Regions from separate parts of the Microbulbifer epialgicus genome, predicted to be linked through region 2. Evidence: predicted binding sites of a transcription regulator. Region 2 holds the regulator's gene; the other holds the start of a gene.
The links. Region 2 encodes PhoB, which activates phosphate uptake and scavenging genes when phosphate is short. Its sites were predicted from a motif close to TGTCATAAANNTGTAACA; they were not measured.

Region 1 (9,742 bases), on a different contig from region 2:
ATAGCGGCATATCTTTATGCCACTTTAACTTGTTAGTTTGCGGGCTAGTAAGGAGGGGAAAAATACACTTTACTCGGGAGCGCATGAGGTATGGATGTCGATTGCGAGTATACAGGGGGTACTTACAGCATGTCACAAGAGAAGTGTTTTCTTTACTTCCTACATAGTAGTAACCACTAAACTTTTTAACCGGTGCTTTACTTAATGAGCTATTGGTTTGTCTATTTGGTTCGCACTTCCAGTGGCTCGCTTTATACGGGGGTCACCACGGATGTAGAACGCCGGTTTGCAGAGCACTGTTCCAGTGGCTCCAGGGCCGCCAAGGCATTGAAGGGCAAGGGCCCCCTCTCGTTAGAGTACCAGAAACAGGTCCCTGATAAATCAGCAGCACTCAAACTGGAAATAATGATTAAGAAGTGGCCCAAGCAAAAAAAAGAATCCCTGATTGCTGGAAGCATAGTACTCCCGGGGTTATCCGGGAGGGATGGACCAAGGAAAGCCAGCAAGAAAGACACTGCCTAATCAGAGTATCTATACACTAACGTCGGTTCATCGCCGGCTTAGCAGCCAGGCAACTTCCCGAGCGGGCACCAACCCCTTCAGACCTCCTGGTATATCTCGACTACCCAGCATTTTCAGATGGTAATCTGCAAGGTAATAATCAAACACCTGCTCAGAGCTAATCGAGAAGGGAGGCCCTGCTAATTGCGACTGTTCATATTCAAAGGCGATTAACAACTGTGGGGCAATTTTTGTAATTGCCATCAGGTGCTGAGTATACTGGCTGCGCATATCTTCGGGCAGAGCAACAAGAGCAGCCCGATCATATATCGCATCAACCGGCCCCAAGACCTGCGCTTTTAGCGCCAATATATCACCAACAAATACATCAATGTTTTCAGCGCTATAACGTTTAAGTTCATTGATCACTTTAATTCTTGGGGTCAAGCCAAGTGCTTCAAAGAGTTGCTGTACGGCTATTTCACTGAGTTCCACACCAGCAATCGCATATTCTCTTGACTTGAGCCACGCAATATCGCCAGTTTTGCCGCATAAGGGAAGAAGTAAACGGCTGCCTCGCGCCAGGGAAAGCTTCTGAAAATACTTGGCAAGCATGGGATTTCCCATCTCCTCATGGAAACCAATATCATTTCTCTCCCACTTATCCAGCCAGAACTTCTCTTCCATGTCAGCTTCTCCATGTGCACCAGTTCTTAGTATTCCCAATAGTTTAACTGCCAGCAAAATCCGCTATCAATGTTGCAGGTATTTCAGAGCGGTATCCGGCCCCGAGCCTGAGGTCGCCGGATCTGTAAATGCCAAGGCGGTAACAAAAACCATTGCCACTGTAAACATAACGCGCTTCAACATTGCTATTACCTCTGAGCAATATTTTTCCGCTTTTATTAAGAAAAGCGAGAAAACGCCAATCAATTATCCCGTCCTATTAATCCTATTTCCATTCAAAATGAAGTAAAAATTCCCTCAGGAAACCTTTTTGTATGACTCGCTGTGTATTTAACAGCTCAGGGCAAGGCGCCCAGGCCACAACCTATCGATCATCGCAGCAATAACACTGCCTACTGATATCGATGCAATCAAAATCAAATAACTATCCAGAGAGACTTCCTTTTGTGCGGCCAAAGCTACTAAAACACCGATAGCATAGCTCGGCATATTCCTCACCCCGGTTACCAGACCCATTGCCCAGGCACCAACTGCCGCAAATAACAGGGCTGCAGGTAGTGCCACAAGAAATGGCTGTAGTTGCCATCTTGCCACTACCGCTTGAGCAGCAAGACCCAATCCCAAGCCAGTAACAGCACAGGCCAGATTGTAAGCCCCAGACCCCAGAGTCCTGCCCCGGGAGAAATAGGCAACCACTCCAAGTACCGCCACCCAGGCGAGCATCCCTCCAATAAGAGCCGTCACTGCCGCCATAGATATTCCCAGCATCAGGCGTAACCCGGTTACAAGCCGGTCCTGGACTAGCGTATTCCCGCCTTCGACGCTATCAGTCGCCCCTTTCATCAATTCCACTCCGTCAGTGCCATGCTCATATTGACTGCTCATTCCTTGCCTAAAATACTCTCGGCTTCCATGTCGACTATTTGCTGGAAAGTTGCCTTACCCTCCCCAGCAATGGCATTTTCAATGTTTTCCAGGCTTTAGCGGTATCAGACTTCTTCCGCATCCTTGCCTAATATTGCAAAAGGTGAAATATAGCGCCATTCCCAGGCAGCAACTGCATCTCAAAAGCAGCACTATGTAGTCATGCGACTATTTGTACATGGAAAGGGACATTGGCGACCCGGGTAGTCGCGACATACACGGCAGAGGAATGAGGTTGCACAAGTTGGAGCCCTTACCAGGGGATCTCACTGCCGTCATAGTTGTAAAAATGGCCACTATTACTCGGTTCAGCCTGCAGCAGAATTTTTTTCAACCCCCTAACGCTCACTTCAGCTGAAATAAGTGCTTCGGGCCCACCCATGGCCGTTTTTACCCATCCGGGATGCAATGCCAACACAGTAATGCCACGATCCTTCAAATCGATCGCCAAGCTTTTCACAATTTGGTTAAGAGCTGTCTTGGAGGTCCGGTAGATGTAGCCCCCGCCAGAGCGATTATCAGCGATACTACCCACCTTGCTGCTCATCATGGCAATTAGCTTATGACTACTGGCAGCCACATTGTCACAGAAAGTCTCGGCCATCATGTAGGGGGCAATGGTGTTGGACTCCAGGACCCGCCGCCATTCCGTACGATCCACTCCACCGAAGCTTACTCTTTTGGGGCCATAGTAACCGGCATTATTGAAGAGGATATCAATAGGCTCCCCTTGAATCGCCTTAGCCACGGAAATCATTTGTGAATAGTCCGTTACGTCCAGCTGGATGGGATGTACCTCAGAATACTGCTTCCCCAGATCCTTGAGCTCAACAGCCTTATCAAGGTCCCTGCAACAGGCCAAAACTTTCCACCCATCGCTCGCGAACTGGGTACAAATTTCAAAGCCAATGCCGCGATTACTTCCGGTAATTAGTATGGTGCCAGACATTTCAACTCCTTCGATGGTATTCTTGCGCAAATCGATCATAGCAACTATAGAGCCATGTACTACTCACCTAGCGATATCTTTTGGTTCCTGCTATTGGCAGCCATTGCTTGGTATATCTGGGCCAATATGGCGGCAAAGGAACAGGTCAAGCGCGCCGCTTCCAACCACTGCAAACAGTTGGGTGTGCAGCTGCTGGATGACACCGTTATGCTGGTGAGAACCCGGCTCAAACGCGATCGCCACGGCCATATCAGCCTACAGCGCAGTTATGAATTTGAATTTACCTCCACTGGAGAACACCGATATTCAGGCATCGCCATACTGCATGGCCGCCGCATCGAGCAGCTACAGCTGTCCCCTCACCACTTGAGTTAATTGGAAGTACCCGAATGAAACGCGGCCTGTATCGCCATTACAAAGGAAACCTTTACGAAGTTCTACACATCGCCACTCATAGTGAAACTGGCGAAAAGCTAGTCACTTACCGTGCCCTGTACGGTGATTTCGGAATCTGGGCCCGGCCATTGGCTATGTTCACAGAAACCCTTCAGAAAAATGGCAAAACCGTGCCCCGCTTTCAATTGGAAAAAGCTTTCGAACTGACGGATAGCGATTTGGCTGCAGCATAATCAGCCACCAATCAAATAGATGGAAAATCAGAACAGAGAGGGCTCGAACAGGCCTTAAGGTCAAATAAATTGCACCTGGGCACCTGCTCGATATAACCTTTTCCCGCCCGAACTAAGGCCCAATTCCACTTTTAAGGACCCTCGGTGAACAATAAAAACATCATGATCTACGGTGCAAACGGCTATACCGGTGAGCTTATTGCACGAAAAGCTGTGGCCCAGGGCTATCGCCCAATTCTCGCCGGGCGCAATCCGCAAAAACTTCAACCCCTGACCGATGAACTGAATCTGGCGGCCATGGTAATTGACCTTGAGTCAACAGATACTCTAGAACGTAGCCTGCAAGATATTTATCTGGTAATTCATTGTGCCGGCCCTTTTTCCACCACGGCAGGGCCGATGATGCGAGCCTGTATCAATTCGAAAACCCACTACCAGGACATTACCGGAGAAATCGCCGTGTTCGAGGCGGCCCACAAACTGGAAGCAGAGGCCAGGGCTGCAGGGGTGGTTTTGTGCCCTGGCACCGGCTTCGATGTGATCCCCACCGATTGTCTGGCAGCAGCATTGCACAAGAAGATGCCCACGGCCACTCACCTGACTTTAGGGTTTGACTCAGACTCAGGCCTCAGTCCCGGCACGGCGAAAACCTCCATAGAAAGCCTCGGCGCCGGCGGCGCCATACGCCGTAACGGCAAGATTGAAGCTATCGGCCATGGGGAGCTAACTCGCGAGATTGATTTTGGCCGCGGCGCCAAGTTTGCCGTTTCTATCCCCTGGGGAGATGTAGCCACAGCCTTTTACTCGACTGGAATCCCGAATATTGAGGCCTATATACCGATGAGCCCACAGCGGGCGAAAAAATTGAAGCGCTTGAACAGTATTCGCTGGCTGTTGAGCACCCGCTGGATGCAAAACTGGCTGAAGTCAAAAGTAGAAAAGTCAGTGCACGGGCCAGATAAAGAGCGTCGTACTGGACAAAAGACCTGGGTCTGGGGAGAAGTGCGTAATGATCGCCGAGGAGAGCGAAAAGTAGGTCGTGTGCTCACCGCCAATGGCTACGACGTCACCGTATCGGGCTCTCTGGCAGTGATGGAGTTTCTCCTCTCTTACACTGGTGAAGGCGGTTATTTCACTCCTTCAGCGCTCTGCGGCCCTGGGCTGGTGGAAAAGTTGCCTGGCTCCAGCAATATAGAAATCAGAATCGCATAAGCAATATTTTTTCTCCCCGCGGGCAGCCCAGGTTGCCCACCTGTCCTTCGACGCAGCCCATTAATTATTGACTTGTCATTATATTCTTCAGAGAAATCACCGCCAAAACAAACCCCTCTCTCCACAAGTCGTAAAAATTACCTATTTTTGAGATTTCATTATTGCGACATCATTTGGTCAACTCCGTGCAATAATTAATTTCTATGTTGTCGGCATGCGAGACTTACCCATGAATCTGAAGAGTGTCGATGTGTCTCTGGTCCTGTATATGCTGGAAAGAGCGTCAAGCCCCAGCTCGCGCAGACGTTACCTGTGGCTATCCAAGTCTGGTGACGGCTGGCTGACCATTGCCATACTCGGCAGTTATATTATTTTAAATACCGCCACGCAGCTCTTTATCGCCGCCTGTTCGGGAGTAGCCATTGAACGCTCTTTGTACTGGGCCATCAAGAATACTGCTCGCCGCCGGCGCCCCCCTCAGGCCATTCCCGGCATGCGCCCAATAATCATCGCCCACGATAAATTCAGCTTGCCCTCTGGCCACACCTCAGCCGCATTTCTGTTTATAACCTTTATGACCCAACAGGTTAGCCTCATGTGGGGTATTGGATACCTCTGGGCCACCGGGGTTGGCGCTGCCCGGGTGGGCCTGGGCGTACACTTTCCTTCCGACATCTGTGCCGGAGCCCTGCTCGGCACCTGCGTCGCACTAACTACGAGTGCAGTCTTTTTATGAAGATACTTTACGGTGTGCAGGCCACTGGCAATGGACATATTGCCCGCTCCCGCACGCTTGCCAGGGCATTACAAAAACACCCGGAACTGGAGATTCAGTGGCTGTTCTCCGGGCGGCCAAAGGAAAAACTGTTTGACATGGAGCTATTTGGTGACTTCTGGTGGCGCGAAGGCATGACCATTGTGCACCGCGAAGGGCGCCTGAGAAGCCTTGCTACAGTTGCTCAGGTAAAGGCGCGCCATTTAATCAGAGATATCCGCGAACTGCCACTCAAGGATTTTGATTTGGTCGTCAGTGACTACGAACCCGTCACTGCCTGGGCTGCCAAATTGCAAAAGAAGCCCAGTGTAGGAATTGGCCACCAATACGCCTTCCTTTATTCAATCCCAATGCCCAGGCTTAACTGGCTATCCCACACTATTCTGCGCGCCTTTGCGCCAACAGAAAAAAGCCTGGGGCTGCACTGGCACCATTTTGATAGACCTATACTACCGCCAATTGTCCCTTCAAACCTGCAGCCTAGTAGCGACTTCGGGAATCATATTCTGGTATACCTGCCCTTCGAGCACCCAGCCCCAATGCTGGAAGAGCTTTCAAAGGTAGATCAACAATTTCTTGTGTACGGAGTACCGGAAAACTTGCCCACAACAAAAAACATCCAAATCAAGGCGCCCTCCACTACCGGATTCCAGCAAGACCTGGCAAACGCCAAGGCAGTCATCTGCAATAGTGGCTTCGAACTATTGGCCGAAGCCCTAGCTTTGGGCAAACCCATTCTGAGTCGCCCCCTCGCCGCTCAATTTGAGCAGGAAGCCAACGCAAAGGCGCTGGAACAATTGCGCCTTGCCGCAGTAGTCCCACATATTGATGCCCGAAATATCGAAAACTGGCTGGAGAATCTGCCACCTCCACTTCGCATCCAGTGGCCGAATGTAGCAGAGACCATCGCGAGCTGGATAGCCGGCGGTTGCAAGCAATCACCTGCTAAGCTCGCCGATTCACTTTGGCGTAAAGTGATTCCGAACCCTAACAATGGCCGTGCCGCCGCCTACCAACGTGTCTCCGAGTAACCCCCTCCCCATATCGCCAAGTGCATTCACACAATAAGTCATTGCCCAGCAGGATAACTGGGCATTAACTTGTGACCAGCTCTGGCGGCAGGCATTTAACCCCATTATTATTTTTTGTCGCCACGCCAAAGCGATGAAACCCCATAAAAATAAATGACGAGGCAGGTATGGCTCATCCTTTGCTCAACGAACGTGACACCGAATTTTTACTCTATGAATTTCTCGATACCGAAGCGCTACTACAAAGATCGCGCTACAGCGAACACTCCCGCGAAATTTTCGATGCAACTCTAAAAACAGCACGTACTATCGCCGAAAAATATTTCGCCAATCACAATGCCAAAGGAGATTCTAATGAGCCCAGCTTTGATGGAGAAAAGGTACACCTGATTGAAGAAACCAAGCAATCCTGGGACACCTTTGCCGAAGCTGGATTCCTCGCCGCCCACTGCGATTTCGATGAGGGAGGCATGCAACTTCCAGAAATTATAATGCGCACCTCCCTTGCTTATATAAGCGCCGCAAATATCGCCAGTGCCAGTTATCCATTCTTAACCATCGGCGCCGCTAACCTTATTCGCTCTTTTGCCAACGATTCACTTAAGGCACAGTTCCTACCGCAAATGATAGATGGCCGCTTTGCCGGCACTATGGCACTGACAGAGCCGGATCAGGGTTCCGCACTCGCCGATATCCGCACCAGCGCCGAGCCCGCCGAAGATGGCAGTTACCGCATTCGCGGCCAGAAAATGTTTATCTCCGGCGGTGACCAGTCCCTGACTGAAAATATCGTGCATCTGGTGCTTGCAAAAATCAAAGGGGCTCCTGCCGGAGTCAAAGGTATCTCCCTTTTCCTGGTACCCAAATTCCTTTTGGATGAAAACGGCCAGGTAAGTGAGCGCAATGATGTAAAGCTGGCCGGCCTACTGCACAAGATGGGGTACCGCAACACTACTTCTACTGTGCTGAGCTTTGGGGAGCGCGAAGGGGCTGTCGGCTACCTGATTGGCGAGCCGCACCAGGGGCTAAAGTATATGTTCCAGATGATGAACGAGGCCCGTATCAGCGTTGGCGCCGGCGCCTCAGTACTTGGCTATCAGGGCTACATCTACTCTCTGAATTATGCCAAAGAGCGCCCGCAGGGCCGCCTGCCCTCCAACCGTGATCCCGGTTCAAAGCAGATCCCCATTATCCAGCATGCTGACGTGCGCCGAATGTTGTTGATGCAAAAAGCCTATTCCGAGGGCGGGTTGGGATTGAGCATCTACGCTACTTCCTTATATGAGGATCAACACACCGCCCCTACCGAGGAACAGCGCCAGAATGCTGCTACCCTACTCGACCTACTTACCCCAGTGGTCAAATCCTGGCCTTCCAAGTATTGCTTGAAAGCCAATGAGCTGGCAATCCAGGTCCTTGGTGGGGCCGGCTATATCCGCGAATTCCCTCTGGAGCAGCTCTACCGGGACAACCGGTTGAATGCCATTCATGAAGGTACCGAGGGCATACACGCGCTAGATCTGCTCGCACGCAAAGTGCCGGCACAAAATCTCGCTGCTTACCAGATGATGCAGGCCGAAATTCGCGATACGATAATGCGGGCCCGCGACAAGGAAAGTTTGCAATCCATGGCCAACGCCCTGGAGGAATCCCTTGGCAAACTGGATGAAACCGGAATGGCCCTCTTTGGGCAATTGCAGGAAAACGTGGATCGCGGCCTCAGCAACGCTACTTTATATCTGGATGTTTTTGGCTGCGTATTGGTTGCCTGGATCTGGCTACGCCAGGCCATCGTTGCGGAAAAAGCACTGGAGAATAATCCCGGCGAGGAGGACAAGCACTTCTATTGCGGCAAGATACACACCGCGCGCTTTTACTTTGAGTGGGAGCTGCCAAACATTCAGCAATCTATAACATTGTTGAAAAGTGGCAACTCTATTCCATTTGATATGCAGGAGAGCTGGTTCTAAATAATAAACTGTCCATTGACTTGTACACGGAAATTACAAAACCACTGTAATTTCCGTCCCCCCCTGAGGTAAAGGCATTGCACTGATACACCCCTGATAACTTTCGACGATATCCATAACCACCGCAAGGCCAATGCCCTGCCCCGGCTGCTGCTGGTCGGCACGCACCCCGCGCTGGGTGACTTCCTGCCACTTTTTACGATCGAGTCCGGACCCGTTATCACTCACACTAATCGTCAGCTTACGTCCACCTTCGGCATTCTCAATAGTGACTTTTACTTCACCATTACCGTATTTGTAAGCATTGTCCAGCAAGTTACCGAGAAGCTCCATCAAATCGCCCTCATCCCCATAAAACAGGGCCCGCTCGCTGCACTGGCTGCGCACATCACTAGGTTTGCTGCGATAGACTTTTTCCAGGGCATCCAGAATTTTATCCAGGAGCGGCGCCACCGGGATACCGCGAAGAATTGATTTGGGTGAACTGGTAACCGCACGCTGCAGCTGGTAGCTAATAATGCTGTCCATACGCTGTACCTGATCCACCAGTGTTTTGCTTGCAGCCTTGGAATTCCCCTCCAGGCTAAGTCCCTTCAGCACAGCTAAAGGAGTCTTCAGGCTGTGGGCCAAATCGGCCAGTGTATGGCGGGTCTTCTCCCGCTGGCGGCGTTCATTTTCAATCAGCAAGTTCAGATTATCAGTGAGGGGGCGCAGTTCTCGCGGAAAATTACCCTCAAGTCGATCACTGCCACCTTGCTGCATATCCTTCAATGCATTCGCCAGCGCATTCAAAGGCGCAAATCCCCAGCGCAAAACCAGCCACTGCGCCAGGATCAGTAGCAGCGCTCCCACCCCCAGCCAATGCCACATAGTGGAGCGAAACTGTCCCACCTGTGCCTTGAGTGGCCCTGCATCCTCCAGCACAACGAAGGTAAAAGGGTTTTCATTTTCCAGTCCCCAGGCCACACCCTGGCGAAAACTGCTGTAATTTGTATCATCCCCAGGCAGGGCAATCCGCATATAGGACTGCTGTCCCTGGGGCAGCGGATAAAACTGCAGATCCG
Region 2 (9,742 bases):
TGCGGAGTTATCGTTGCACCAATCTCCATATGTACCCACCGGCGATTGGCGTGGGCAGCCACTAGAAGCGACACAGCCTCAGCCCCCTGCGCCGCTATTACCCTGGCTGGAATATTCGGGTTCGCTGACTGCCGCCTTAAAACATCTGAGCGATGGGGATTTTCACGTAAAGGTACTCAACCAGGGCTGGCAACTCCCCCGTGCAGAGGAATGCCATGTACTCAAACTGCATGAGCACAGCCGTGCCCTGGTAAGAGAAGTACTGCTGTATGGCCGTGGCCAGCCTTGGGTCTATGCACGCAGTGTACTGCCCTTACGCAGCCTGCAGGGCAAGTCCCGCAATTTGCGCAGTCTGAATGACCAGCCGCTGGGGGAATTGTTGTTCAGCGAACCGGGAATTCGCCGTAGCGACATCCAATTTAATCGCCTGCAACGCAACCCCAGGCTTCAGCCAGAGGTGCTCTGCGGTGAGCATGAAAATGCCTGGGGACGACGCTCAACTTTCTGGCTGCGGGATAAGCCTCTGTTGGTAGCCGAGACTTTCCTCTCGGCCTTCCAACCTGAAGGGCCTCCCACAGCAACTGTAATCAATAACTAGACACCTGGAGAGAGGAGAGAGTCCACCGTGATCAGCCAACAGATTGCTACCCGCTGGCCTTCAGTGATGCCCTATTGGCAGTTGGCGAGAATGGACAAGCCTATCGGCTCACTCCTGCTTTTATGGCCCACCTGGGCAGCACTGTGGCTCGCTGCTGGTGGCTGGCCGGGGTTGCACCTGTTTGCAGTATTCACTTTTGGAGTCATCTTGATGCGTGCTGCCGGCTGCGCGGTAAACGACTTCGCGGATCGCGAAATTGACGGCCGTGTAAAACGTACTGCAGAGAGACCCCTGGCCAGCGGCGCCATCACACCTCGCGCTGCTCTGGGTTTGTTTGCCGGGCTCAGCCTGGTGGCGTTTGCCCTGGTACTGACCACCAACAAACTGACCATTCTGCTATCGTTGCTGGCATTGGGACTGGCCTTTTGCTACCCATTTGCCAAGCGCTATACGCACTTGCCGCAGGTTGTGCTGGGCGCCGCCTTTAGTATGGGAATCCCCATGGCCTTCGCCGCAGTCACCGGAGAAATCCCCCCCCAGGCGTGGCTGCTGTATACCGCAAACCTCCTCTGGACCCTGTGTTACGACACCTTTTACGCCATGGTGGATCGGGATGATGACCTGAAAATCGGGGTCAAATCCACAGCAATTCTGTTTGGGGAGATGGATAAAGCCATGACGGCGACCCTTCAGCTTCTGGTACTGATAGCCCTACTGTTTATCGGTCAGCGCTTTAACCTGGGAGCCATTTATTACCTGTCACTGATCGCAGTAGCCGGGCTCTTTGCCTATCAGCAGTGGTTGATACGCGACCGGTTAAGAGGAGCTTGCTTTCAGGCTTTTCTCAACAATAACTGGGTGGGATTGGCGATATTCGGCGGAATTTCCCTGCACTATCTGTCGAATTAGCCTTTGACTGGGAGACAGCAAGCAACCGTCATATATTTGTCATATAAATCCCGTTTAATCCCCGGCCATAACCGGGAAATCCTGACAACAGAGCGGGCATGGCAGGCAAATGCACAGTAAAACGATCTTGATTGTCGATGACGAGGCCCCAGTACGCGATATGCTGCGGGTCGCGCTGGAAATGGCCAACTATCGCTGCCTCGAAGCGGAGAATGCCCAGGAAGCCCACGCCCTGGTCATTGATGAGAAACCAGACTTGATCCTGCTGGATTGGATGCTGCCGGACGTCTCCGGTGTCGAACTGGCCCGGCGTCTTAAGCGCGACGAACTGACGACTTCCGTACCCATCATCATGCTTACTGCCAAAGGCGAGGAAGATAATAAAATCAAAGGGTTAGAGACGGGCGCCGACGACTATATCACCAAGCCCTTTTCTCCTCGTGAGCTGGTTGCGCGTCTCAAAGCGGTACTGCGTCGCGCCGGTCCTGCCACACCAGAAGACCCCTTGAGCGCCGGCAATCTGGTGCTGGACCCCCTCAGCCACAGGGTCACCATTCAGGGACTGCCTGTGGATATGGGTCCCACGGAATTCCGTCTGCTGACCTTCTTCCTTTCCCACCAAGAGCGCGCCTACACACGCACGCAGTTGCTGGATCATGTCTGGGGGGGCAATGTATACGTGGAGGAACGCACCGTAGACGTGCATATTCGCCGCCTGCGCAAAGCCCTGGCGATGGACGGTCACGACCGCTATATCCAGACGGTGCGCGGCACAGGTTATCGATTTTCTGTGCAAACTGTCGAAAAAGTGTGACAATCCCCTTGGGTCGGCACTGACTCCCACGGAAACCTGTGGTCATTTTTCAAAAACCGCGGGGTTCCACGATGTATTGAGTGCGGGAAGGACACAGTCCTCCGTCAGGTAACACGGCAACGCTATGTTGGATCGCAGTATCGGCGAATTTTCACGATTTGTAGTTATCGCTCTGGGCTGCACCATTCTCGGTTTCACTTCAGGCAACTGGTCACTCGCATTGATTGCAGGCCTGGCCGCTTACCTGATATCCGTGCTTTGGCAGCAACACCGCTTCAACCGCTGGCTGGCCAATGGCCGGCGCGGACCCGCCCCCACCGCATTCGGAGTCTGGGGCGAGATTTACGATGATTTCTATCGTATGCAGCGCCGCCACCGTCGTGAAAAACAAAAGCTGCACGCCATGCTTCGTCGGGTACAGGATAGCACCAGCGCCCTGCGCGAAGGCATAGTGGCCCTGGAAAATGGTGACCACCTGGCTTGGTGGAACCCCGCCGCCGGTGAACTCCTCGGCCTGCAGACCAGTGATGCCGGGCAATCCCTGGTCAATTTTGTGCGTGACCCCGGCTTCGTCAGTTATATGCACAACGAAGACAGCGACTCGCGTGAACCTCTCACCCTACCTGCCCCAGGTAATGAGGCACTGCGCCTACAGCTGGAAGTCACCCGTTATGGTCAGGATGAGGCGCTGGTTATCGTGCGCGATATCACCCGCCTGCATAATCTCGAGCAGATGCGTCGCGACTTCGTCGCCAATGTTTCCCACGAGCTACGCACTCCATTAACAGTGATCGCCGGCTACCTGGAGACCCTGCAAGGCAGTGATATGGCACCACCCGCGTGGCAGCGCCCTTTGGCACAAATGGAGGAGCAGGCCGTCCGTATGACCACACTGGTCAACGACCTGCTACTGCTGGCGCGCTTGGAAACCTCGGAGCGCAGTGGTGGCGATATACCCGTGGACGTTAATGAGCTGATGGAACGGGTAGCACGGGAAGCACGCAGCTTCAGTGGTGGTCGCCACCAAATTGAGGTGCAATGCGAGGGCCACAGTAGTATCCGCGGCGATGCCAGTGAGCTACACAGCGCCTTCGCCAACTTGGTGCTGAACGCAGTGAAGTACAGCCCGGCAGATGGAGAAATCCGACTGCGCTGGTGGCAGGATAGTCGTGGCGGCCATTTCAGCGTCGAAGATCAGGGGATTGGCATTGATCCAATCCATATTCCGCGCCTGACAGAGCGCTTCTACCGGGTCGATCCCGGTCGCTCGAGGGATAGCGGCGGTACCGGCCTGGGGCTGGCTATCGTCAAGCATGTACTACTACGCCACAGTGGTGAAATGAGTGTAAAGAGCATTCCGGCCCAGGGCAGCACTTTCATTTTGCACTTCCCTGCGAGCAAAGTAGATACAAAAATAGAGAATAATTATGGAGAAGTAGCAGGTACCTGACACTTCCCCAAGGTACCAGTTAAGGCTACTCGAACTCCTGCAGCCTCACCTGTTCACCATTTTTCGTATAGCTAATTTCATCTTCCTCGTTCACCGGAGTGCTCTCCCGACGCAGGATCAGATGGTGCAGCTGCAAGTCCCCATCGCGTAACAGCAGGTGCTCATTGCCATCGTCATCTGTAGGCAGAGGTTTGGCACCTAACAGAGCATCGCGCAGAGCGCGCAGGCGGGGCACATCCTTATAGCGATTCAAGTCATTGGAAAGCCGCGCTTTCATGCGCTCACTCTCGTGCAGGGCGGCGGCAGTTTCGCGGTATTTGGCAAAAAAGAAAACCGCACCAATGGCAAAGGCCACAATTATCGTCACTTCAAACCACGCAGGCATCATTTCTCCTTATTATCATTTTTGCGCCAGACCACCAGCTGATTGTTGGCCGGCAGGAAATTTAATTCTTCGCGAAACATGCCACTATTTTCGGCAAGCTGGTCCAGCCACTCCAGGTCGCGGATACCACTGGCTGGGTTGCGCTCCTTCAGCCACTGGTCAAATTCGGCATTGCTCGGTCCGATAAAAGTCCCATCAATTTTCATGGGGCCGTAGACAATTAGCTGGCCACCAGGCTGCAAGACGGAGGGGAGTTTGCGGAAAAAACGCTCCACCGATTCTCTCGACATGATGTGCAGGGTATTGGCAGTAAAGACCGCATCTGCACTGAGCTCTGGCCAGTCATTATCGACATCCAGGGTAAGGGGCTTTCGCAGGTTTTCTGCGGGCTGCTTCTCCAGCCAGGCACAAACGCCCGGTAACATCTCCGCGCGCTCAGAAGTCTGCCAGGTTAACTGAGGCAATTGTGGGGCAAAATAGACCGCGTGCTGCCCGGTACCGCTCCCAACTTCCAGCACTTGCCGGCTATTAGCCAGCAGTCTGCGCAGTTGCTCCAGGATTGGACCTCGGTTGCGCGCGCAAGAGGGCGCATCCGGCAGGCTAGGTTCGCTCATTGCGCCTCATCCCGAGTAAATACCCAATCGCGCTCACCAGACATTTGCGGGCTATAGCTGTAGCCCGCCACATCAAAACCTTTGAGGTCTTCCGCCTTTTTTACCCGCTGATCAATGGCCCAGCGACTCATCATACCCCGTGCCTTCTTAGCGAAAAAACTGATCATTTTATATTCGCCGTTCTTTAAGTCCTTAAAGTGTGGGGTTACGACCTTGGCATCGAGCATCTTGGGCTTAACCGACTTGAAGTACTCGTTGGAGGCGAGGTTAACCAACTCACGGCTCTTGACGCTGTGTAGCTGCTTATTGAGGGCCTCGGTAATCTGCTCTCCCCAAAATTCATACAGGTTCTTGCCGCGGGAATTCTCAAACTTGGTGCCCATTTCCAGGCGGTAGGGCTGCATCAAGTCCAGCGGGCGCAGGATACCGTAGAGCCCCGACAACATACGCAGATGTTTTTGTGCATAGCCGAAATCGCGCTTGCCCATAGATCCTGCATCTAGCCCGGTATACACATCGCCTTTAAAAGCGAGCAGTGCCGCTCGTGCATTCTTAGCCGTAAAAGGCCGCTTCCATGACTGGAATCGATCGTAATTCAGGACTCCCAGCTTGTCAGAAATTTTCATCAGACTGGAAATCTGCGGTGGGCTGAGTTCACGCAACTCTTTGATCAGTGCTGCGGACTCCTTGAGAAACTCCGGCTGGGTGGTCTCCAATTCCGGAATTTCGCTCTCGTAATCCAGCGTTTTCGCGGGAGAAATCACTATTAACATCGGATACCTTACTTTCTTCTGCCTAGCCATCACTGCCAGCGACATTCATACCCAATCGCGAATCTGGGTATGCCTGAAAATTTGCCCGGCTCTCTTATCACAATGGGGCAGCAACTATTGTCATTAACCCTCAGCTCATGCCGGCCGAAACTATTCCGGCTTTAGAATATCCTGCCACCAGTTTAACGGTGTCTGGCCATCCTTGGGATCATACACGTTGCCGTAATACCAGACACTGTTGGCCCCATCGCAGGCATTATTGAGGATCTTTTCAATCTTATCGAACCCACAGCTGACATGAATGCTGTAAACCAGCATACGCGGAACTTCCAGATCCAATTCACCTCCAAGTTTCTCTAGCTGCGGGGTCAATTTATCTGAAAGCTCTGCGCTATCTCCGCGGCAAAACACGCGGATCGCCAGGTTGCCGGAACGCTTTACCAGCTCAAACTGCTGGGTATCCTTGTCCACTTTGATGCTGTCGCCACTGGCGATGCCTTTGATAAATGCAGGCGAGCGTACCAGCTGACAGCTGTCGTCCTCGTTGATGCGCACCTGCAGGCGCTCCACCACTGGTTCGCCATCGGGGTTGGTACCCGCAAACAACTCGATTACCTGTAGTGCTGTCATAACCTCTCTTCCCGGACTGTGTACAATGGGTGATCGCTAAATACTCAGCATTATACAGGGAGGCAGGCAATGATCTCGCGCAACCAGACTTTATTCGCTGCTGCGGCATTCGTAGCAACCTCAATTCTCAGTGGTTGCGTCGTCAACCCAGTAACCGGTGAACAGCAATTCTCACTGGTCTCACCCCAGCAAGAGCTAAGCCTGGGGCAGCAACAGTACCCTATCAACCAGCAGCAGCAGGGTGGGCAATACACCATAGACCCCAGCTTGCAGGACTATGTGAACAGAGTGGGACAAAAGTTGGCACGGGTTTCCGACCGGCCTCAGCTCCCCTATGAATTCGTCGTTCTAAATAACTCTGTACCCAATGCCTGGGCATTGCCGGGAGGCAAAATCGCTATCAACAGGGGGCTATTGATATTACTTGAAGATGAGGCCGAACTGGCCGCAGTGCTGGGCCACGAAATAGTTCATGCTGCCGCACGCCATTCGGCAACTGCCATGTCCCAACAGCAGGTACTGGGTGCCGGGCTCGCAGTGCTCGGTGCAGCAACCAAAGATTCCGCTTACGGAGACTTGATATCCACCGGCAGCCAACTGGGCGGCTCTGCCTATATTGCGCGCTACGGCCGTGGCAACGAGCTGGAATCAGATGAATACGGGATGAAATATATGGCCGCCGCCGGCTATGATCCCCTGGGTGCTGTACGCCTGCAGCGGAAATTTGTCGAGCTCTCCCAGGGCCGCCAGAGCAACGGACTGGAAGCACTATTCGCCAGCCATCCCCCGTCACAATCCCGGGTTACAGCAAATATTGAACATAGCAAAGCACTACCCAAGGGCGTCACCAATCGAGATGCCTATCAAAAAGCGATTGCTCAATTGAAACGCGATGCCGATGCCTATAAAAATTATGATGATGCACTGGAGGCGGCGAGTAAAAAACAATATGGAAGTGCCCTCAGCCTTGTGCGCAAAGCACAAAAGCAGCAACCCAAGGAAGCAGCTTTCTTCGCCCTGGAAGGTGATTTGCTGGCGCAGAAAAAACAATACTCCGACGCTCACAAAGCCTACGACCGCGCAGTACAGAAAAACCCAGCGCTGTTTTCCCACTGGTTAAAACGCGGAATGGCGAGTGCACAACTCAAGGACTATACATCCGCCGAGCGAGACCTAAGCCGCTCCCTTCGCTATCTGGAAACCGGTTATGCGCACTACTACCTGGGTGAAGTTTATGAGAAGCAGGGCAATAAGCAAAGTGCTTTCAAACATTACCAAACAGCAGCAAAGGCTGGAGGGGAAATTGGCACTAAGGCGCAGGCTAGAATACAGGCGCTGACAGGGAAAATTTAGGTAGGGTTGATCAAAATAACCCGTAAAAAAAAGGGCTACTTACAATAGCCCTTTTTTGTCTAGCTATAAATTACAGCTGTACAGTCAGACCCAGCTCAAATTTATCAACTTCGATATCGGCACTTGAACCCGAAGAATAAGCTTCATTGCCAAAACTACGAAGATTCAAGTCATCAAATAGCATAGTACTGTAAGCAGCTTCGACAGCAATGTTTTGGCTGAAGAAGTGTGAATAACCTAATTTAAAGTCCTGATTATCATCATACTTTACACCAATAGAAGTACTCTTGGTGAAATAATATTCAGCACCAACCTTCCAGTAGTTATCACCATCGTCAATGCTTGTGTAAGCAAAGTCAGCCGTCCAGTATTGATCACCACCCAGGCTGGCAAAGTACTTAGTAGAAAAAACCCGAGCGTCGAAATCGTCATCAGTAACAAAATCAAAGCCAATGTAATCGTTGCCATTCAACTGATAGTTATAACGAGCCTCAACTAACGTCTCATCATCGTAATCATTGTCTACATGGGACAATTTTACTAGGAAGTTAGGGGTAAATAAATATCCAAGGGATATCGTATTTACATTGTCATCATCCACTTCTGTAATGTTGGCACCAACCATCAGACCATTATTGGCAAAGTACTCGCCTGCCACAGCAAAATTATCACTATCAAAGCTTCCTACATCAAAATGAGTAAAAGCCGCGGATACATTAGTAACTTTATTAATGTATTCAAATTCCTTTAATGGACCCAGTGATTCCTTACCACTGAAATAATAACTGGTTTCAGCACCAAATAGATTACCATCCGCGCCATCAAGGTCCAGGTTTGAATAATCAACAGTAGTAATGGATGTGTATTCCTCAGCAGTTGCAGTTACGGCGAGAAGCATCAGGGGAAGAGCAGCGAGCTTGAATCTCATATCAAAATCCTTCGTTAACGTTGGGATCCAAATTGGGCAGAGAATTGTAACAAAAGTTTTTTAGTTCGCAACAACAGTAAATTACAAAAAGTTAGTTAACTATTTTTTTGCGGCAAGTTGAATAAAACAGGTGGTTGAATTGACTGGAACAAAAAGATAAAAATACTTGTAATGCAGCGTAATAACTAACTAGAAAAACAAATCACAAAAAATAATATAATTTTATATTTTTTTAATTCTTATCGGCTTCACTAGCTTTATTCAGCTTACATTCAGTTTGTACTCACTAATATTAATCCAAACTAAAATTAACAACCCATTGCGGGTCTTCAAATTCACCCAGTGAACGAATTTCGACGAAGGGGGCAACACTGCGAATGATTTTATCGATCTCCACCAAATGTTGTGCCTGCATTGCATCCCTGTCTTCCTTACAGCGCCAAGTGGCAACAGCAAGCAACTTTCTTGGATCATCAATCTTGCGGTGAAGTTCCGTTCCCATAGCGCCGGGATATTGCTGAATTAACCTGGATGCTCGTACCCAGGCCTCAGCATATTCCTCTGCACTGAATCCCTCTTTGATATGAACTTCGAAAATATATTTCATCGCTTCCTCTCAGGGCGCCCGAGCTGGAAAAACCTGCAATAAAAAAGGCCGCTTAATGCGACCTTTGTAGCGGGCTGGAAGTTCAAGACTTCCGCAGATTTTTTTCATGGCCGTGGCGAATATCCGCACCTTCCACCAAATAAACCACCTGCTCACAAATATTCTTCGCATGGTCGCCAATACGCTCCAATGAACGCAGCGCCCAGAGCACATTGATCACTCGCGAGATACTGCGCGGATCTTCCATCATATAGGTGACTAACTCGCGCACCGCGGTGCGGTAATCCATATCCACCTGCTCATCTTCCGCCAGTGTGCGTAGGGCCGATTCCACGTCAAAGCGGGTATAGGCATCCAGGGCATCGTTAAGCATCTTGCGCACGGCATTGGCGATATGGCGTATTTCAGTGTAGCCGCGCGGTGAGGTGCCTTCATCGGTGAGGGCAATGGCCATTTTTGCAACCTTGCAGGCCTCATCGCCGATGCGCTCCAGATCGCGAGCGATACGGGTTACCGACATCACCATCCGTAAATCCGAGGCGGCGGGCTGGCGCTTGGCGATAATTAAAGTCGCGTGCTCGTCGAGTGCCATCTCGCTCTTATCGATCTCCTCTTCGACACGCAGAACCTCCTCGGCCAGCTGACTATCAGCATTGGACAAGGCATCAACAGCATCGGCGA

Region 1: ACCI49_RS06725 (phosphatase PAP2 family protein) is a predicted target of PhoB. The motif match lies at 5,038-5,055, and genes of this name have one in related genera.

What each region holds. Positions count from the first base shown of each region.
Region 1 is NZ_JBGMEK010000010.1:24,016-33,757, forward strand. Features, by position in the region: gene ACCI49_RS06690 (GIY-YIG nuclease family protein) at 205-522, shown strand; gene tmpT (thiopurine S-methyltransferase) at 550-1,188, opposite strand; gene ACCI49_RS06700 (DUF1097 family protein) at 1,519-2,073, opposite strand; gene ACCI49_RS06705 (SDR family oxidoreductase) at 2,366-3,061, opposite strand; gene ACCI49_RS06710 (DUF3301 domain-containing protein) at 3,116-3,436, shown strand; gene ACCI49_RS06715 (DUF1653 domain-containing protein) at 3,451-3,690, shown strand; gene ACCI49_RS06720 (saccharopine dehydrogenase family protein) at 3,835-4,902, shown strand; gene ACCI49_RS06725 (phosphatase PAP2 family protein) at 5,132-5,638, shown strand; gene ACCI49_RS06730 (MJ1255/VC2487 family glycosyltransferase) at 5,635-6,708, shown strand; gene ACCI49_RS06735 (acyl-CoA dehydrogenase family protein) at 6,876-8,678, shown strand; gene ACCI49_RS06740 (ATP-binding protein) at 8,712-9,742, opposite strand, start outside.
Region 2 is NZ_JBGMEK010000008.1:32,167-41,908, reverse strand. Features, by position in the region: gene ACCI49_RS05640 (chorismate--pyruvate lyase family protein) at 14-598, shown strand; gene ubiA (4-hydroxybenzoate octaprenyltransferase) at 665-1,507, shown strand; gene phoB (phosphate regulon transcriptional regulator PhoB) at 1,617-2,321, shown strand; gene phoR (phosphate regulon sensor histidine kinase PhoR) at 2,446-3,771, shown strand; gene ACCI49_RS05620 (hypothetical protein) at 3,797-4,156, opposite strand; gene ACCI49_RS05615 (DUF938 domain-containing protein) at 4,156-4,770, opposite strand; gene yaaA (peroxide stress protein YaaA) at 4,767-5,543, opposite strand; gene ACCI49_RS05605 (DUF4265 domain-containing protein) at 5,694-6,173, opposite strand; gene ACCI49_RS05600 (M48 family metalloprotease) at 6,243-7,526, shown strand; gene ACCI49_RS05595 (putative porin) at 7,597-8,454, opposite strand; gene ACCI49_RS05590 (antibiotic biosynthesis monooxygenase family protein) at 8,747-9,061, opposite strand; gene phoU (phosphate signaling complex protein PhoU) at 9,144-9,742, opposite strand, start outside.